3 regions of the Pseudoalteromonas sp. KAN5 genome follow, and region 3 is predicted to be linked to each of the others. Evidence: predicted binding sites of a transcription regulator. Region 3 holds the regulator's gene; each other region holds the start of a gene.

Region 1 (6,888 bases), 1.0 Mb from region 3:
GAGCAAACCAATACTATTCATGCATCACTTGATTATAAAAGTTCGATGGGCGTATTTAGCCTTTATTACGAGCTTAATGATAAAAACTCATCTAGACCTATTTACAAATACGATAAAGGGGTTGTCGGTATAACACTCACTTTAGGTTTACAGAGGTGATTATGTGCAGTCGTTATTATTTTGTGTTAGCACTAATACTAATATTATTTAGTGAAATAGTTATTGCTAGTGACACTGAGCGCTATGAGCTAGGAGTGGGTGATAAGGTTAGTATTCGTGTATTTGGGCAGCCGGATTTAGAAGTTGAGGCGTTATTAGGTAATAGTGGTTTAGTGAATTACCCTTTTTTAGGGGAGGTTAAACTGGTTGGTTTAACTGTGAAACAAGTGGAAAATTTAATCAGTGTCGGCTTGAAAGATGGCTACTTGGTAGCGCCTAATGTGTACGCTCAGGTTATTGAATATAGGCCATTTTATATTCATGGTGAAGTTAAAAAGCCGGGTGCATATCCATATCAACCAGGTATGACTATCAGCCAAGCTGTCGCACTTGCTGGGGGGATGACTGAGCGGGCTTCTGAAAATAAAATTTACTTGTCACAAGAAAAGTCTAAAAGCCAAGAAGCTTTAGCTGGTGTAAATACCAATGTGAATGCTGGTGATACCATTAAAATCGAGCAGCGTTTATTTTAGGATTATAAGTATATGGAACATATGAGAAAAAGCAGTGAGGCTACGGGATCACAAGATCATATTATTGATTTTGGGGCATATCTACGTGTTATTAAGCAGAAAAAGTGGCCTATTTTCGGGTTTGCCTTAATTGTTACTATTGCAGTCAGTATGCTTGCAATGACTTTAACACCAAAGTACGTTGCCACAGCAACACTGCTCATTGAGTCTTCACAAACCAAAGCAATAGGCATTGAAGAAGTATATGGTTTAGATTCATCTCGTAAAGAGTATTACCTAACTCAATTTGAAGTACTAAAGTCTAATAGCATTGCGCGTGAGGTTATTGAAAAACTTAACTTAGCGGAGCATCCCGACTTTATTTCTAAACCATCACTAAGCGGTGAGTTTAAAACTTATCTAAAAGAATTATTGCCATTTTTGCCTCAAAAAGAGCCTGATACAAGTGCTACAGATGTGCAGCAGCAAAAGAAAATGCTGGGGCTAGTGGCGGCTTTTCAATCTCGCTTGACCGTTAATCCTATTCGAAAAACTCAACTTGTCCACATAACGTTTGAATCGAGTGATCCTGAACTTGCAGCCTTAGTAGCAAACACTGTAGGCGAAGTGTATATCGACAGTAATATGCGTGCAAAAATGGGAATTACAAAAAAAGCATCTGATTGGTTAAATGTCAGATTATCAGAGTTACGCATTCAGCTAGATGAATCTGAAGCGCGTTTGCAAGAGTATCGTGAATCGCAAGAGTTGATAGATATTGAAGGGGTTTCTGGCTTGATCAATCAAGAGTTGGAGCAAACCTCACAGCAATTGGTAGTGGCCCGTAACGAGAAAAATAATCTAAATAGTATTAATCGAGTGATTGCCGAATACGGAAAAGAGAATATTGAACGTTTAGGCAGTATGCCTGAAATTACCTCACATCGTGTAATTCAAGACGTAAAACGGGAGATGGTTTTTGCGCAGCGTAAGGTGAGTGAACTGGGGGAAGTGTACGGGCCGAAGCACCCAAAAATAATTTCAGCTAAAGCGGAGTTGGCAACGGTTACCAAAAACTTGCATGAGCAGATAATGGGGCTGGTGGCAGGGATTGAAAAGGAACTGAATCGTGCTATTCGTACCGTTAAAGCACTTGAGCAAGATGTTGCGGATGTTAGAGCGCGTTATCAAGATATATCTCGTAAAGAAACCGACTATAATCAGCTTAAAAGAGAGGTGGATACTAATCGAACTATCTTTAATAGTTTTTTATCTCGCTCGAAAGAAACTGAAGTCACCAGTGATTTTAGCTCGGCAGCAGCACGCTTTACCGATCGGGCCTTTGCACCAATTAACCCAAGTAAACCAAATAAAAAAGTGATTGTGCTACTAACATTTGTAGCAAGCGTTGGTTTTGCAATAATAATGGCATTAATTTTCGACTCTTTAAACGACACGATAAAAAGTAAAGCTGATATTGAAAATCGTTTAATGCACCGTATGTTAGGGCTATTACCTTTAGTACGCCTACCAAAGAAAGCAAACTTACCTATCCATGCTTATTTACAGGATGGTTATAAAAACTTTGCCGAAGCAGTACGAACATTTCGCACCGGTCTAATTTTGACACAAATGGAGCGTAATCATCACGTTATAGCTGTTACGTCGACAGTCCCGGGGGAGGGTAAAACGACAACCTCGGCGAACCTTGCAATGTCGCTTGGCCAGTTAGGTAAAGTGCTATTGATCGATGCCGATTTAAGAAAGCCAAGTATATGCAGACGTTTTGATATACCTGCTTATCATCCCGGTTTATCAAACTTAATCATAGGCACTGAAAAACTTGATGAGTGTATTTTTACGGATAAAACAGCAAACTTTATGATTATGCCAAGTGGGCCAGTGCCAAGTAACCCGCTGGAACTACTTGCATCAGAACGGTTTACAAAACTAATTAACTCATTAAAAAACCAGTTTGATTACATTGTTATAGATACGCCGCCGACACAAGCTGTGAGTGATCCATTAGTGATTGCACAACTGGCAGATACTGTTGTTTATGTTGTTAAATCAGATAGTACACGGATCAAAGCAATCAAAGGTGGCTTAGACCGGTTATTTGAAGTTAAAGCCAATATTGCTGGTGTAGTATTAAATCAAGTTGATGTGACTAAAGATCATGATGGTAGCTACCAAGGTTATTATGACTACTATGGTTATGGACACGACACTGCATCGGATCCTAAAAAAGTGGCATGATAGATATTCACAGTCATATTCTCCCTGAAATTGATGATGGTGCTAAGGATATATCTGAATCTTTAGCATTATTAAGATTGGCACAAGATGATGGCATTACTCATCTGGTAGCAACGCCGCATATACATTTTGGTCGTTTTGATAATAGTGTAGAGCTGATTAAGCAGAAGTTTGATATTTTTTGCGCTATTGTTGCGAAAGCGAATATAAACATACAGCTGGCAGTTGCAGCTGAGGTAAGACTCGACTTGGAAGTGATGCCTCTCGTTAAGCAAAAAAAGCTACCATTTATAGGGCAGGTAAATGGTGTTAACTATGTGCTGTTAGAGCTACCTCATTCGCATATGCCTGTTGGTTTTGAAAACTTTATTCGTTGGCTAGCGAAACATAATATAGTGCCTGTAATCCCTCATCCTGAGCGTAATCGTGATATTCAAAAAAATGTCGCATATTTAGCGCAATTAAAAAAATTAGGTTGTGAGCTACAACTTACAGCAAGTAGTATTCTTGGTCATTTTGGAGAGCAAGCACAACAGCTGAGTGAATATATTTTAGCGCACCGTTTAGCTACTTATGTAGCGTCTGATATGCATAGCGTTAAACGCCGGCCACCAATGCTTACGTTAGCCCACGAGCGCATTTGTCGTTTCAGTGATTTAGCATACGCCCATGAGCTTTTTTATAGCAATCCTAAGCGTTTAACACAATCATTATTTAAATCAGTATAATGATTACGCGTAGAGCTGTTTATTTATTGCAGTGCCTCGTCTTGATGGGTATGGCTCTGGCGGTAGGCTATTGGAGTTTGCAAAAAGCAACATCAAACGCCTGGTATTTTTCTTCATTGTATAGTCTGCAAGCATGGCAATCTGATCCACTTACCTTTCAAGAAAGTGATTATAAAGCAATGCTATCGTCTATTGACCGCGCGGTTATGCAAGATCCAACGCATCCACATTACTTACATTTCAAAGCTAATATAATCACCCTTGGCATTAGCCAGCATTGGTTACCTGAATCTGAGTTGTCGGTAGCCAGAGATTTATTGCTCGACTCTATTAATAACCGGAAAGCATGGGCAAAAAGTTGGATTGAACTTGCGCGAGTTCAAGCATATTTAGAAAATGTTGATGAGCGAGTAATTAACTATATTTCTCGTGCTGAGGAGGTTGGCCCCTATGACTTTGATGTACACAAAACAGTGGTAGAAATTATGCTTCAGCACTGGTCAAATTTACAACCACAATATAAAGTTTATTTTTTTAAACATTTGCTTCTAGCACTACACCATGGTTATAAATTTGTAGAGATATTAAAAATTGCAAAACAGTCTCAGCAATTACCCCTGATGTGTTTAATCCTTGATAAGGATAGTCGGTTTGAGGAAGTTAAGCGGTCATGGGTGAACAACAGCTATTGTGCTAAATAAGCACAATAGCTAAGTTAAGTTACTTACGTTGTAAAAACACCCCTGATTCTATGTGGTGGGTGTAAGGGAATTGGTCAAAAATTGCGAAGCGCTTAACTTCGTGAGTACGAGTTAAGTGCTCTAAGTCTCGCTCGAGAGTATCTGGGTTACATGAAATATAAATAATGCTTTCATAGTTAGCGACTAGATCACAAGTGAGTGTATCCATGCCAGACCGTGGCGGGTCAACTAGAATGGTTTGGCAGTTATAGCTTGTTAAATCAATACCCTCTAAACGTGAAAAAGTGCGCTCGCCATTCATCGCTTGAGTGAACTCCTCACTAGACATGCGAATAATATCTAAGTTAGTCACCTTGTTTTTGGCAATATTGTATTGAGCAGAGTGTACTGATGACTTAGAGATCTCTGTAGCTAACACACGATTAAACGAGCCTGCCAATGCAATCGAAAAATTACCATTGCCACAATACAGCTCAAGCAAATCATTTTTTAATGGCTTACATAAATCCTGAGCCCACTCTAGCATCTTAATATTTACTTTGGCATTAGGCTGGGTGAAGCTATTTTCTACTTGTTGATAAATAAGCTCTTGGCCATTAACGGTTAGACGTTCAGTAACATAGTCATCACCCAACACTTCTTTTTGTTTGCGGGCACGGCCAATAAAATCAATTTTAAAGCGTTCACTCAGCGCCACTTTTAACGCTTTAATCGCTGTTAGCCATTCATCATCTAATGGTTTGTGGTAAAGCAAGCTTACAAGAATTTCACCACTGAGACTTGATAAATAATCTATTTGAAATAATTTGCGGCGTAATATCTCACAACCCTTTAAATTTTCGATCATCGCTTGCATAACTTCGCCAATCAGCGGTGCTGCTGGATCAAAGGTATCTACACGAATTTTTTCTTTGGTAGCTTGGTCAAACATAATATGGAATAAATCATCCCCATCATGCCACACTCTAAACTCAGCGCGTTGACGGTAGTGAATAGGCTCTGAGCCAAATACTTCTAATTGCTCAACCCCAAATCGTTGGAATTGCGCAATAATACGCTGCTCTTTTTCGCTTAATTGCGCATCGTATATTGATGTATCGATCTTAATAACTGCCATTATGCCCACTACCTTCTATCTTTAAGCTATTTATCGGCGCTATTGTAGGGGGCAGGGAGTATTTGTCTAGTTTTGCGTAATGAAAGGTGCTGTTTTTTTGTACATTTCGCTTCAGTTATTTATTTTTAGGCCGATACTAAAGAATGCAACTATAGGAGTCGGATCATGAAAATTGGTAACTTTGGCTTTGTTCCAAATAACAATGTCAATAAATACAGTAACAAAGATGCATTACAGCAACCTACAATACAGTCTCCCCAAGATAGTTACCAGCAACGTGGTAGGGAGTTAGCCGCAAAAGTATTAGGCGATAAAATGGCTGAAGCCTTGGGTTTACCTGTCGCTGAAGAGAAAAAAGACAAACCGTTATTCGATTTTGAAGAAATTGTCAAAAATGTACTGGATTTTGTAACGGGTGCGGTTAAAAAAGCACAAGCCGGTGGTGCCGATGATGACAAACTCAAAGGGATGCTCAGTGATGCACGCACAGGTGTGCAAATAGGCATTGATGATGCGTATGAAGAGTTAAAAGGCACAGGAGTTTTAAATGATGAAATAGAAGAGGGCATTGAAAAATCAAAAGCTGGGATTTTTAGCGGCCTTGATGAGTTTGAAGAGAGTCTATTTAATCCAAAACCAGAATCTGTCAGTGTCAGCCAAGCACAATACTTAAGTTTAAGTAACAATGCAGAATATAATTTTACCACTGCAGAGGGTGATGAAGTGACGATTAGCTTTGCTGATGCCTTTAAACAACAATCAGCAAGTAGTTATCAACGTAATGGTCAAAACGAAGGTTATGCTAGTGAATCATCACAATCACGTGAACTGTCCTTTAGTATGTCGGTCAATGGTGATTTAAATGAAGACGAGCAAGAGGCAATAAATGCCTTAATGGAGGATCTTCAAAATGTGAGCCAAACCTTTTTTGGTGGCGATTTAGAGCAGGCGTTTGCACAAGCACAAGAGCTAAGCCTTGGTAATGAACAGCTGGTGGCGTTTTCAATGGATTTAAGGCAGACCAAAACCTTCGCTGCAATAAAAGGCTATGAAGAAAATAAACCTGCCCCAGAGAAAAAAGTTGCTGAAAAAATAGCCCCATTTAATGATGATTTAAAAGAAGCCTTCAATAAGGCAGGTGATTTAGGTTTACAAAATGAGCTTGCGGGTATCTTACAATGGTTGAACCAAGATAAAGAAGAAGTTGGCAAATTGGTTGAATATACTAAATCAATGTTTGAGCAAATGAATAAGCTACGTTCAGCCGCGACAGACAGCGAAGCGTAAGCTTTATTTCTGCTTAACTGCATGGCAAACTGCTTCGCTTAAAGTAAATACGAGGCGAGTAGTTTGTCTGCACATATTTTGGTTTTTGACTCTGGCCTTGGTGGCACTACAGTACTTGAACATAT
Region 2 (6,888 bases), 120 kb from region 3:
GTTCATTATGAAACTATTAGTCAGAAATTTAGCACGCACCACTAGCGAACACGATATTCGCACACTATTTACCGTTCACGGTAAAGTTACTAACTGTAATTTAGTCCTAGATAAAGAAACTGGCCAATCAAAAGGCTTCGCGTTTGTTGAGATGCCAGACAATGCTGAAGCGAATGCAGCAATCACAGCGTTAAATCAAACCAGTGTTGATAAAAGCAAAATACGCGTAAAATTAGCCGATGCTTAATGTAAGGAGTTGATAAAACACTTACGCTTGTATAAACAATAATGGCTTGAATCTACAAGCCATTTTTATTACTTATGCATTACGCGTTTTTACGGTGCCGCTGGGTGCTCAACAACAAAGTCTCTGCTTTAGCACCTAAATACACATAAATCGCCAGTGCAATTAATAACCCAACGACTGCTAACATCATGTAAATAGCCGGTAATAAATATTGAGATTGACCCAGTGCTGCTTTAAACATGGTTAGTAAAGCTTCAATAGACACCGCAATCAAAATGGTCGAAATAAATCGCGTGATTGTTCGCCGTGTAGAGCTGTGCCTAAAGATGTCTTTATGCATCAGAATTTCTTCTTCTAGAATAGTTTTACCCAAATCGAATATTGCTAACGCTAAAGTAATAAAAATAATAATACTAAATGGCTCAAGCGGATCCTCTGCTAACGACGTGGTAAAGAGTAAATTATAAATATCGCCAAATACCCGATAAAGTAAAAATAATACTAAACAAAATAAGCAGCTAACAATAATGCCATAGCCAGCTTTAAAAAATGGCGTCATATTTGCGCGAGTACGATCCCCCATAATAAACTCAATTAATTGAGTTAAGCATACATCAATAACTAAATACGCTTGCTCGCCATGAGGGTGATCAAGCGCTTTAACTGCTGATATACATAAGTGATTTGTCGCTATCGAGATATAGGGCGCAGTAAAACGAGTTTGTGATTGCTGTTGAATATCTTGAAAATAAGGGCGTTCACTTAAATCTTGTGCGTCACCACGATTGTTTAAGGTTTTCATATACTGGCGTTTAAAACAAACATTGTTGCCCAACTGCACCCCGTTTTTATCTAAACAATACTGCAATTCCAAAAATGGATATTGAGCCACTAAATGACGGTTATCTTGTTGCTTTTTAACGCCATCGGCAAGGCTTGCTAAAATTGAATCGAGTAATTCATGAATAACAGGTTGATACTCTTGATAACGCTCAACACTACTGATGTAACTCATTCTGGCCATAATTGGAGCTCCTAACTACATTATTAGGATCCAAAGCAATTACAGAACCAACTTTAAAAAAACATAAAAATCAATGCACTATGTTATTTTATAAATAATAACAAACTATTTTGCACCACGTGCGTGCATAGTGCGGTGCAATAAATTTAGCTTGCAAAAAACTAAGGGAGCAAGGTTAGGGATTTTACACTTATCGTAGCTGTGCCGCCGTGCTCATCGGTTAGATCCGGCACTAAATAAATTGCATTGATATGTTCCAGTATCATACCTACATCAATTGATTCAACAGGTGTCCAACTAGGACGCGAAAAATCATCTAATGTAAAACACCGCGTTGTCCAATTATCAGCTGGCGCTAACTTATGTTGATAATGAGCATAACTTTTATCCCCCAGCCCACCATAATCTTGCTGTGACAATTTAACGACTAAGCCGGTACTGCTTTTATATTCCAGTGCAATAGTGGCCACCGCTGCCAATGATTTATTTGGTAAATCATAAATCAATTCAACCCATGAATTACTTTTAGCATTTAACCGTGGCACACGAGAAAACTGGATCCAAATATGATCATCATTAATCAGTTGTGATTTTGTTTGTACACTGCTACCAATGGCATCCGTTGCGTAATGCCAATCGTTTTGTACAACAGAGTTGACTTTCAAGCTCGTGGGGCAATTGTGTTGTGCACTTAGCGGTAATGACGTAGTAACTAGTACGCCACAACTATATAAAGCCACTAGTAGCGGGTAAAGCATATGCATCCTTTTTATTGTTTTTCTTATCCAGTCTTAGGGCTAGTTTGCAGTATTTTGATCGTAAAGTCTGTACCTATTAGGTTATTTTTGACACAAAAAATGGGCTATTCAGCCCATTCTTTAGTAAATCAATTACTTTTAAACTTCATCATCAAAATCTTGCACTTGACGTTGCGCAGCTCGCGCAATGATTTCAACATAGAAAGATTCTAAGCCTTGCTTTTCAATCTCGCTAATTGAATTACTGATTTCAGCAACATGTACTACTTGTGCATCTTCGGCCGTGTTGCCAAATTTACAATCAAATGCCCAGTAATCAGCATCAACTGGCAATGTTTTGTTACGCTCTCTTTTCAAATACTTTTTAACTTCATGCTTTGCAGCATCTACCATACGTGGGTATTTGATTTTCTCATGATTCAGCGTGAATGTTTTCTTCATTACGTTCCTAATTACCTTGATTTAATGATGATGACATTTACACCAAGTAAGTTGGAAATGCCATTTCGGTCATTATAGCAATTGCATTTAGTTTTTGGATGCTTTTTTTACCCGAAAGTAAATAAATCTGCTTGCTGATAATGATATCAGCCTAACATCACGCCTGTGCAAGGTGCAAGGGTTGATGGAGATCGTCATTATTAAGGCTATCGTAGAATGCAACTGCATCCATTTGTGGGTGATCTAATTGGCTTTCTTTATTTAAATGACGCTTGCGTACAACGGGTTCGCAGTTATCAATTACTAGCAGTGGAATATGGTTTTTATCATCGCGGATCACTAATGGCTCAGGTGTAAGGCATGAGCGTAAACGAATATCCGCCATCCCCCCTTGCTGTAATCGCTGCGCATTATGTTGCCCAATTAGCATATCAAATTGCGCAGGTGCCAGTGCTTGCTCAGGACCTGCCCCTAAGTATTTGCGTAATTGAGTTTCACTTTGTGTTGTCGCATGAGTATCAACGGACGTCTTAGGTAAATGAAACTGACTAAAATCGAGCGCATCATGTGAGAGCATTGCCAATAATAATGCAAACTCACCACGGCGTGATTCACTCACACTTTTGGCAAGACGATTATTAAGTTGACTCTCTGTGATTAACAAATCATCGATTTGCATAGACTTTAGCCGATTAAAGTAGGGAATAGATATTTATCGGCATTATTTGCTATTTCTTTAGCTTTTTTCTTTACTTAAATACTCACTTTGCTATTATCAGCGCCGTTGCATTGGAGGGGTTCCCGAGCGGCCAAAGGGATCAGACTGTAAATCTGACGGCTCAGCCTTCGCTGGTTCGAATCCAGCTCCCTCCACCACTTTTCTATCGCTCAGTTAAGTGGGGTCAAATGTAACAAAATTAGTGTGGAGGGGTTCCCGAGCGGCCAAAGGGATCAGACTGTAAATCTGACGGCTCAGCCTTCGCTGGTTCGAATCCAGCTCCCTCCACCACTTTTCTTCTCAAGTATTATCCTTATACCAATCGACTTAAATATTTAACCATTCTAGCGGGCTAAATAAAGCGCTATCTGCGTTATAAATTTTTCATGTAGAACAACTAGATGTCAAAATTTATGCCTTGTTATCACTCCATTTATCTGTAATAACCTAACGCTATTCAATCACCCATTGTAAACCCGCACCATGCTCTTTGAGCCAGGTTGTTGCTTGCTTATATTCAGGGTAAAACTCACCTACTCGCTGCCAAAACGCAGCACTATGATTTAAATACTTTAAATGGGCAAGTTCATGCACAATCACATAGTCAATAATCGTGTGAGGTGCACTAGCAAGTAACAAATTAAAGGTCAGCGCCCGTCGTCGATTACAACTCCCCCAACGACGTTTATAAGTATGAATACGAATACTGCTTGGTAATGCCTCTGCCATTTTTATACAATACTGTTGTACTCGCATTTCTATATAACTTTCTAGTTGCTCATGTAAAAAAGCTTCAATCAGGCTTTGATACATAGCGTGCTGGTGTTTAACACGTCGAGATAAATTTAACTGCAAAGTTGGCTGCACCTGATTATTATCTAAGCGCCACTCACAACGTGTTCCAGTGCCATACACCAGTGTTATAGGCTGATCAAAAACAAGAACTCTATTATCTTTTAAAAGATACTGGCGTGTATCAAGCAACTGACTTTGCTTATAGAGCTGCTCATTTATCCAGCCACTTTTACTCACTAACCAGCCCTCAAGCTCCTCAATAGCAACCCCTACAGGGGCATACACTGTCACACTCTGTTGCTGGACTTTAATAGCCACGGTTTTGCGGCGACGACTACGCTTTAACTTATATTCAAACAAACCTGACTCTTGTAACTGTTCGACAGTCATTTAACTAATTACAGGGTGGCTATATTACCTCGCGAAATAACTGCTAATCTATAACTAAGTGGAATTAAATAAAGCGACGTCACAGATGCCAGATAAGCCTTGTTGTAATTATACTTCTCCTGATGGCCATAATTGCCAAGAAACTGACATGGGTTCAGGCTTCTGCTTTTGGCATGATGGAAAGTTTGATAAGTCAGGTTTAGATCTCACCCAGAAATTAGAACGCTATGCAAAAAAGGAGGATTATTACAAGGGTTACAATTACAACGCGCCAACCTAACCGGACTTAGCTTAATAAAGCAGGATGATGAAGATGGCTTTGATTTATCCTACAGCAATTTTTATCGCGCAACGTTAACACACGCTCACCTATTTAATAATAAAATAGCTCACAGCTCGCTCATGAAAGCCACTTTACATGATGCCAGCCTACATTATTGTAATTTACAAGACACTAACCTGTTGGGTATAAAGCTCAACAACACTCGTATAGATAACATAGATTTAGGCACTGAATTATTACAAGAAAAACAAGCCAAAGCCGCGTTAAAAGATGCCGACCGTACTGCAGCACTTGACCTATTTGAACAATCTGAAGAGATATTTCGTAATTTACGAAAAGCATCTGAGCAGCAAGGGTTATTTGAATTGGCTGGCAATTTCACTTATAAAGAGCTAAGGATGCGGCATGCGCAATACCCTAAAGGCTCAAAAAAACGGTTGGCATCAAGCTTTATTGATATGTTATGCGGCTACGGCGAAAAGCCCGAAAACGTGATCCGCTTTAGTTTGTCACTAATCATCTGCTGTGCCCTGTGTTATTTTATCTTTGGCGTGATGGATGCCAGAGGATTAATGCAGCTAAATACTGGGGCATCATTGGGCGATAATTTATCAGCGCTGTTAAATAGCGTTTATTTTAGCGTGGTTACATTTACAACTTTAGGCTATGGCGATATAACACCTGTCGGTTTTTCGCGCTTAATTGCCGCAATAGAAGCATTTTGTGGTAGTTTTTCATTGGCGCTGTTCGTTGTGGTATTTGTGAAACGGATGACACGTTAACTGGTGACTATTTTACAAACAAAAAAATCACTAGTTAGTGATAAATAGTCGCTATAAAATTGGTTATAAATAGTGCTATCATTATGCCCAATAAAACTTAGTAACTTGATTTTACAAAGATTTTAATTTTGTTAAATTTTATAGTTGAAAATGTAAATAACAACTAAGCAACTCACATGCATTTAAACTTTTATCAACATAAATTTCAGATAGCGTTAAGCGCTGAAATAAACTAAATTGAGCCGTTATGCTTTCAGCTTTTTTTATTACAGATCAAGATCCTAGCCTTATTATCAATGGTGTATATGACCCGTTCCTAGTAACACTGTCTGTTTTAACTGCTATTTTTGCAGCATTTTTTGCAGCTTACCTAATTGATCTCGCTAAAGAAACACGCTTTAAAAGTTATCAAAGATTGGCCAACTCCACAGCTTCCTTAGTGTTAGCTGGCGGTATTTGGAGTATGCACTTTATTGGCATGCTCGCATTCTCACTCTGTACAAATATTAGTTATGATCCAATACTCACTTTATTCTCATTCATTCCTGCATTTTTCGCTTGCTTAGCAGCTGGATCATTACTTGTTAAAAGCAACAATACAATTGCTAGTTTAATAATACCATCTATCCTACTTGGCGCTGGCATCGGCACTATGCATTACAGCGGTATGGCTGCCATGCAATTAAGTCCTTTGTTACGCTACGACCCACTGACATTTGGGCTATCAATCATAGTCGCTGTAGTACTGGCATTCATTTCTTTATATTCGCGTTTTAATATCAGTAAGTACTTTCCATCTTTTACTGCTGCGCAAACACGATTGCTCAGTGCCACCATTTTAGGTTTTGCAGTTGCAGGCATGCATTACATGGGGATGGCCGCTACGCGATTTGTCGCAACTTCGCCATTAATTGGTGATGGTAGTGATAGCTCACAGCTTACTTTTGTTGCCATTAGTGTGGTATTTGCAACCATTATTTTAACTGCGGTTGTTGCGATTATTAATGGCATGGTGCGCTACCGCATGTTACTTGAAGAAAAAACGGGCAACGAATCTCGCTTAGAAGCGATTTTATCGACCGCCATAGATGGCATTGTAACCATTGATCATCGCGGTCACATTTTAAGCTTTAATAACGCAGCGCAAAATATTTTTGGCTGGCGCCAATCTGACGTACAAGGCAAAAATGTAAAAATGCTGATGGCAGATGACATTGCCGTCCATCATGATGAGTACCTTTCAAAGGCGGGTCACATCGATTTAGGAAAAGTCATTGGCATCAATCGAGATGTACTTGCAAAACACAAAGATGGCCATTTATTCCCTATTCGTTTAGGAATTGGCGAAGCAACCCAACCTGGTCAGGACTCAATATTTGTTGGCTTTATTACCGATTTAACCGAGCAGCGAAAACTACAAAAAAATCTCATCGAAAAAGAACAACAATAC
Region 3 (6,888 bases):
CAGTGTTAGTCGCAAGGCTTACGAGACGATTACGTACTAATACTAACTCGCCAACCATATTCATTATTTGATCGAGACGCTTAGTGTCAACACGTACTGTTGTATCAGCTTGTGCCGGTGGTGCTTTTTTCGCCGCTGCTGGTGTTGTTGTTGCAGGAGCCGTTGTCGATGTTACTGTAGGAGCCGGCTTTTCAACTTCTTTACTTACCTCTGTGCGAACTGGCTCTTTTGCTTCAGGCTTAGCGCTTGATGAAGTCGTTGGTGTGGATGCTGACACAGGTACTGATTCTGTCGCTTGGGGAGCACTCCCTTTACCATGCAATTCATCTAGCAGAGCTTCAAATTCATCATCGCTGATCTCATCCGAGCTTGAAGTTTTTGGCGCTTCAACCGGTGTTGAAGGTGAAGCTGCGGCTTGGCTACTGGTCGTATTACTAACGATACCAAAGCTACCAACACCGTGTAACTCATCTAACAGGCTATCAAATTCGTCATCTGTAATATCACTATTCGATGAATCATTACTTACCGAACTTGTTGTGGCTGCCGGGCTTTGCCCTTTACCATGTAGTTCATCAAGTAAACTTTCAAATTCATCTTCTGTAATTTCATCAATTTGCACTTCAGTCGTATCGTTTTCGACCTGACCATCAAATAAAACATCAAATGCAAATGGGTCGTCATCATCTAAAATCGCGTCAGCATCAACTTGTGGAGCTGGAGTACTGTCAATTGGTGATGCACTACTGATTTCATCTGCACTCGGAGGCAGACCAAGTTTGTGTAAAACGGCAAGTAATTCAGGATCTGCAGGCTCAGGCTTTTCTCTACTTTGAATAGTCGCAAACATTTCGTTAATTGTATCGAGTGCTTGTAGGATCACATCCATTAGCTCAGAATTAACTTTACGCACACCTTGGCGTAATAAATCAAATACGTTTTCAGCGCCATGACAAGCATCAACTAGCTCGGTCATACTTAAAAAACCAGCACCGCCTTTTACCGTATGAAAGCCACGGAAAATTGCATTGAGTAATTCGGTATCATCTGGGTTATTTTCAAGCTCCACCAGCTGTTCTGACAAAAGCTCAAGAATTTCTCCAGCCTCAACTAGAAAATCCTGTAAAATATCTTCATCGACTTCAAAGCTCATGCCGTTATCTCCTCTTAGAAGCCCAAACTTGATAATAAATCATCTACATCATCTTGCCCTGAGACAACATCATCACGAGATTCTTTATCAATAATTGGCCCTTCTGGGCCTGCAATTTTATTTTCAGCAGGCATTTTTTCAATGGCTGGTGCTACTATTTTTGTTTCTCGATCGTCTTGGCTACCAAATGCCGTTAACAAATGGATCAAGCTGTCTTCTACTTCTCTAACTAATTCGATCACTCGGCGGATCACTTGGCCAGTCAAATCTTGGAAGTCTTGCGCCATTAACACATTGGTCATTAGCCCTTGCAGTTCATCCGTTTTAGTTTGTGAGTTATTCATAAACTTATCTAAACTATGACAGAGAGTTTTAAACTCACCCAACTCAATTTCACGACTCATGAGGCGATCCCATGTTGGTTTGATGTGTGAAATCTCATCAGCGAGTTGTTGAGCAATAGGTAAACTTGCTTCTACCGCGTCCATGGTTTTATTAGCAGCGTTCTCTGTCATTTCCATAACATAGTTAAGGCGCTGCTTTGCATCAGGAATTGCTTCGGTAGTCAAATCAGCTAAACGTGTGTCGAGTTCAAAATTTTTCAACGCGTCATGCAGCTGACGTGTCAACTTACCTACTTCGGCGAATAATTCTGATTGCTCTTTTGACGCAGCATCAATAATTAATTGATCAGCTTTATCTTGTTCACCATTTTCAAGGTAAACTACAAGCTGACGGGCTTGCTCTAAACTGATCTGAGGCGCAGCTGGTGCTGACATAAGCCTCTCCTATTTATTTAACCTAAACGCTCAAACACTTTTTCCAATTTGGTCTTAAGTGTCGCAGCTGTAAATGGCTTAACGATATAACCGTTAACACCAGCCTGAGCAGCAGCAACAATTTGTTCTTTTTTAGCTTCTGCTGTGACCATCAAAACTGGAATATGTTTTAGGCTGTCATCAGCTCTAATGGCACGCAACAAGTCAATCCCTTGCATACCCGGCATATTCCAGTCTGTTACTACAAAATCAAATTCTTGATTTTGTAGCATTGGCAATGCTGTTGAGCCATCATCAGCTTCTTGTACATTTGTAAAACCTAAATCTCTTAACAGATTTTTGATAATACGTCTCATCGTCGAAAAATCATCAACAACAAGAATTTTCATGTTTTTATCCAAAACATCCTCCGGTGAGGTCTGAACCTATATTTACTTACTACTAATTTATCCAGTCATTGATTTTTGCTTTTAGCTTAATCATCGCCTGACCATGTATCTGACTCACACGCGATTCGCTTACATCGAGTATATGTCCAATCTCTTTTAAATTCATTTCATCGTTATAGTACAGCGATAATACTAGCCCATCTCGTTCAGGTAAGGATTGTATAGCTGCTAACAATGATTTATTAAAGCGTTCATTTTTAACATTATTAAAGGGCTTGTCTAGCGCTAAATCATGTCCTACTGGGGTAATAACATCTTCGTCAACCCCTAAATCTTCTATTCCTAGTACTTTGCTGGAGTTCACATCACTAAGAATATGATGGTACTCATCGAGTGTAATATCAAGTTTTTCAGCAACTTCAATATCTTTAGGCTCGCGATTAAGTTCACTTTCAAGTTCACTAATTGCCTCAGCTACTCTACGACTATTACGATGTACAGAACGAGGTGCCCAATCACCACGGCGCATTTCATCAAGCATTGCGCCACGAATACGAATACCTGCAAAGGTTTCAAAACTTGCACCTTTGCTTGCATCAAAATTTTTCGACGCTTCAATCAGCCCTATCATTCCCGATTGAATCAAATCATCGAGCTGCACACTCGCAGGTAAACGAGCGATTAAATGACACGCCACTTTTTTGACAAGTGAGGCATGTCGTTCAACAATCACATTTAGATTTTGTGTAGATTGATATCCCATCGCTTTATTCACCGATGCTGTCATAGTTAGCCGTTTACTAGTTTTTCTATGAAAAATTCTAAATGGCCAGAAGGTTGATTAGGTATAGGCCATTTAACTGCTTTTGTCGCTAATGTTTTAAATGCTATTGCTGCAGGGGAGTTAGGGAATAAGTCAACAATCACTTTTTGCCGACGTGTTGATTTACGCATATTCTCATCGTAAGGGACAGTGGCAACCAACTCCATCGATACATCCAAAAAGCGGTCTGTTACTTTTGAGAGTTTTGCAAATAACTCATGGCCTTCACGCATGCTGCGAACCATATTAGCCACGATTTTAAATTTATAAACACCATGCTCACGGCTTAATACCTTGATTAAGGCATAAGCATCGGTAATAGAAGTTGGTTCATCGCATACGACGACCATGACATCTTGGGCTGCGCGAGAAAAGCTTAACACCATGTCAGAAATACCAGCAGCAGTATCAACAATCAATATATCAAATTCGGTATTTAATTCGCTAAATGCGCGGATCAGACCAGCATGCTCAGAAGGTGAAAGTTCGACCATGCTTTGCGAACCAGACGTTGCTGGCACTATTTTTATTCCAGCAGGACCTTCCACCAAAATTTCGTCGAGTTCACATTCGCCTGATAATACATGAGAAAGGTTACGTTCTACTCGCAGTCCGAGCATTACATCGCAATTCGCCAAACCTAAATCGGCATCCAGTACTAATACTCGGTTTCCGAGTTGACCTAAGGCAATCGCAGTGTTTAGTGAGACGTTCGTTTTACCAACCCCACCTTTACCACCTGTGACAGCGATAACTTTAACGCCCTTATTATTGTTTTGACTCATTTTACGCAGGCCACTTGCTTGATCTAATACTGTGTTAATCATACATCCCTACTGTGCTTGACGCTACTGCTTGACGTCGTGAATGTTGCGCTTTTGTTCTTTTTAAATACAATTGTTCAGCTTTTTTTACTAATTTCTCTGCATTAGCGACCCGAATGTCTTCAGGCACACGCTGACCATTAGTAAGATACCCTATTGGGAGGCGATTTTGAATCGCTATACTAATAATCTCGCCTAAACTTAACGATTCGTCTAATTTAGTGAAAATACAGCCACTTAATTGTACTTTTTTAAAGTGCCTTACGGTTTCTTGCAATACATTAATTTGAGCTGTAGCACTGAGTACTAGATAGTTACGAATATCAACTCGTTGATTACGCATTAGCGTGTTCAATTGTTCGGTTAAACGTAAATCACGTTGACTCATGCCAGCGGTATCTATTAATACTAGACGCTTATTGCGTAAATGGTATAAAACTTCAGCTAATTCATTGGCATCTTTAACTTGTTTTACACCACAGCCAATAATACGGCCATAAGTAGCTAATTGCTCATAGGCACCAATGCGGTAAGTATCGGTGGTGATAAGTGCGACTTTATCAGCCCCATACTTTTGTGCCCCCAGAGCGGCAAGTTTAGCAACTGTGGTTGTTTTACCCACTCCCGTTGGGCCAACAAGTGCAAAAACGCCGCCTTGGCGTAGAATCTCGTTATTAGTGGTATGCATTTGGTTTTCAACCATTTGCAACAATGCTTGCCATGCTTGTTGACGCGATACATCATCAGGAATAAAGCACGCCATTTGTTCAGCCACTTCGCTATCAATCCCCATGCCAACTAAACGGTCAATCATACATGCACGCGTTGGATCGCGACGTGCTAAGTCTTGTTGCATTAAACCTGAAACTTGATACTCAAGTAATTGACGCATTGCAGCCATTTCATCACGCATCGCGCTGATTTCATCGGTTTTGGCTGCGTTTTTGCTTGGTATTGGGGCATCCAAATCATCAAAGCCACTTTCAAGTTCATCATCAAACCCTAAGCTATGTGCTTGGGTCTCTGGACGAGCTACACTCTGACGACGAGCAAAATCATTATGTGTTGGTTGCTCATGACGAGTTTGCTGTGCTTGTTGCTGTGGCTGATATTGGGTTGCGGTGTCAATTCCTGACTGACTAAACATTGAGGCAAGCTCAGGTGAGCGCGGACGAGGTGATTGGCGCTCTAATAATGCTTGTAAGCTATCTGCTACTGCAGCTTGCGGCTCCGGCTGGGTGCGTTGCGGCGCAGGTTTAACAAAGTGAGTATTTGTTTGTGCTGTTGTTGCCTGTGGCTGTGCCGGCGCTTTAGGGGCCGCTTTTTCATAATCAACGGCGGCAACAATTTCTACCCCATTGGCTAATTTTTTATTTGACATGATGACCGCATCAACACCGAGTTCATCTTTCACTTCTTTTAGTGCGGTACGCATATCTTTAGCAAAAAAACGTTTTATTTTCATGGTTCAACCCCTTTAAAATCCGATTATTGGCCTACTGAGCTGACAATCTTGATCTGTCTTTCATCTGGTACCTCTTGGTAAGACATCACCCGTAATCCTGGAATGGTGTACTTAACAAAACGAGATAACACAGTGCGTAACATTCCTGACGTTAGCAATATCGAAGGTTCACCGGCCATTTCTTGGTTTTGATGCGCTTCATTTAAAGATTGTTGAAGTCGCTCTGCAAGTCCTGGTTCTATTCCGGCCCCTTCGTCGCCTGCATTTTGCAGTGACTGATGCAACATCTGTTCCAACTCAGGCGCCAAGGTTATGACAGGGATTTCTGATGACATACCAACCGCGTCTTGAACTATCAGTCTGCGCAGTGAAATACGCACTGCTGCCGTTAGTACATCTGGGTCTTGACTACGTGGGCCATACTCAACGAGGGTTTGCACAATTGAGCGCATGTCACGAATAGCAACGCCTTCATTCAAGAGGTTTTGCAATACTTTTACAATAACCGTCAGTGGTAAAGTATCTGGCACTAGCCCTTCAACTAAACGTGGATGACTCTTGGCAAGCATATCAAGGAGGTTTTGCACTTCTTCATGGCCCAGTAACAATGCCGCACTATTGGTTAATAACTGGCTAATATGGGTTGCAACGACCGTTGCAGAATCAACTACGGTATACCCTAGCGATTGCGCTTCATCTTTTTGATCGGGCTTGATCCACACTGCATCTAAACCAAAGGCAGGATCTTTTGTTTCAATCCCTTTGATGGGGCCAAACACTTGTCCTGGGTTTATCGCCAGCTCATCACCATGTTTGAGCTCACCTTCACCAGTAGATACCCCCATCATAGTGATTCTGTATGCATTCGGGTCAAGCTCTAGATTATCGCGAATATGAACAGGGGGTACTAAAAACCCCAACTCTTGAGATAGTTTTTTTCGTACCCCTTTTATCCGGTTAAGTAACTCACCACCTTGTGATTGATCAACCAAAGGAATTAAACGATAGCCAACTTCAAGACCTATAACATCAACTTGCTGCACATCATCCCAGCCTAGCTCTTTTTGCTCTTGTTTATTTGCAACACCGGTGCCTGTAGCGCCTCCATTTGCAGCTTCAGCTTCTTTTGCGGCCGCTTCTTTTAGTTTGCTTTGCTGCGCGTAATAGGCAAGATAACCCAGTAGTGCACCCAAGCTTAAAAATGCAAAGTGGGGCATCCCTGGCACTAACCCCATCACAATTAAGATACCTGAAGCGATAAATAATGATTTTTCGTTACCAAGTTGCTTCTTGAATTGGTCGCCCATATTGAGCGATTCATTTTGACGAGTAACAACAATCGCTGTACCAATTGATAGAAGTAATGAAGGAAGTTGAGCCACTAGGCCATCACCAATAGTCAGTAAGGTATAAACTTCCATTGCCCGACTAAAACTTAAATCGTGTTGGATCATA

The links. Region 3 encodes FliA, which starts transcription of late flagellar genes. Its sites were predicted from a motif close to CTAAAGNTNNNNNNNNNNNNGCCGATA; they were not measured.
Region 1: a site for FliA is predicted at 5,586-5,612, ahead of KAN5_RS13910 (DUF5610 domain-containing protein). Genes of this name have one in related genera too.
Region 2: a site for FliA is predicted at 3,184-3,210, ahead of KAN5_RS08855 (VC2046/SO_2500 family protein). Genes of this name have one in related genera too.

The regions. Positions count from the first base shown of each region.
Region 1 covers NZ_AP025589.1:3,106,450-3,113,337, reverse strand. The annotation lists gene KAN5_RS13940 (outer membrane beta-barrel protein) at 1-159, shown strand, start outside; gene KAN5_RS13935 (polysaccharide biosynthesis/export family protein) at 162-692, shown strand; gene KAN5_RS13930 (polysaccharide biosynthesis tyrosine autokinase) at 714-2,930, shown strand; gene KAN5_RS13925 (CpsB/CapC family capsule biosynthesis tyrosine phosphatase) at 2,927-3,658, shown strand; gene KAN5_RS13920 (VpsP family polysaccharide biosynthesis protein) at 3,658-4,359, shown strand; gene trmA (tRNA (uridine(54)-C5)-methyltransferase TrmA) at 4,379-5,476, opposite strand; gene KAN5_RS13910 (DUF5610 domain-containing protein) at 5,642-6,763, shown strand; gene murI (glutamate racemase) at 6,827-6,888, shown strand, end outside.
Region 2 covers NZ_AP025589.1:1,976,842-1,983,729, forward strand. The annotation lists gene KAN5_RS08835 (RNA recognition motif family protein) at 8-247, shown strand; gene KAN5_RS08840 (hypothetical protein) at 327-1,271, opposite strand; gene KAN5_RS08845 (hypothetical protein) at 1,433-2,029, opposite strand; gene KAN5_RS08850 (DUF6172 family protein) at 2,168-2,470, opposite strand; gene KAN5_RS08855 (VC2046/SO_2500 family protein) at 2,628-3,149, opposite strand; tRNA gene KAN5_RS08860 (tRNA-Tyr) at 3,262-3,346, shown strand; tRNA gene KAN5_RS08865 (tRNA-Tyr) at 3,395-3,479, shown strand; gene KAN5_RS08870 (SprT family zinc-dependent metalloprotease) at 3,642-4,373, opposite strand; partial or broken gene KAN5_RS08875 (ion channel) at 4,459-5,438, shown strand; gene KAN5_RS08880 (PAS domain S-box protein) at 5,686-6,888, shown strand, end outside.
Region 3 covers NZ_AP025589.1:2,094,895-2,101,782, forward strand. The annotation lists gene KAN5_RS09440 (chemotaxis protein CheA) at 1-1,153, opposite strand, end outside; gene KAN5_RS09445 (protein phosphatase CheZ) at 1,168-1,932, opposite strand; gene cheY (chemotaxis response regulator CheY) at 1,950-2,333, opposite strand; gene KAN5_RS09455 (RNA polymerase sigma factor FliA) at 2,374-3,084, opposite strand; gene KAN5_RS09460 (MinD/ParA family protein) at 3,111-3,971, opposite strand; gene flhF (flagellar biosynthesis protein FlhF) at 3,964-5,433, opposite strand; gene flhA (flagellar biosynthesis protein FlhA) at 5,457-6,888, opposite strand, start outside.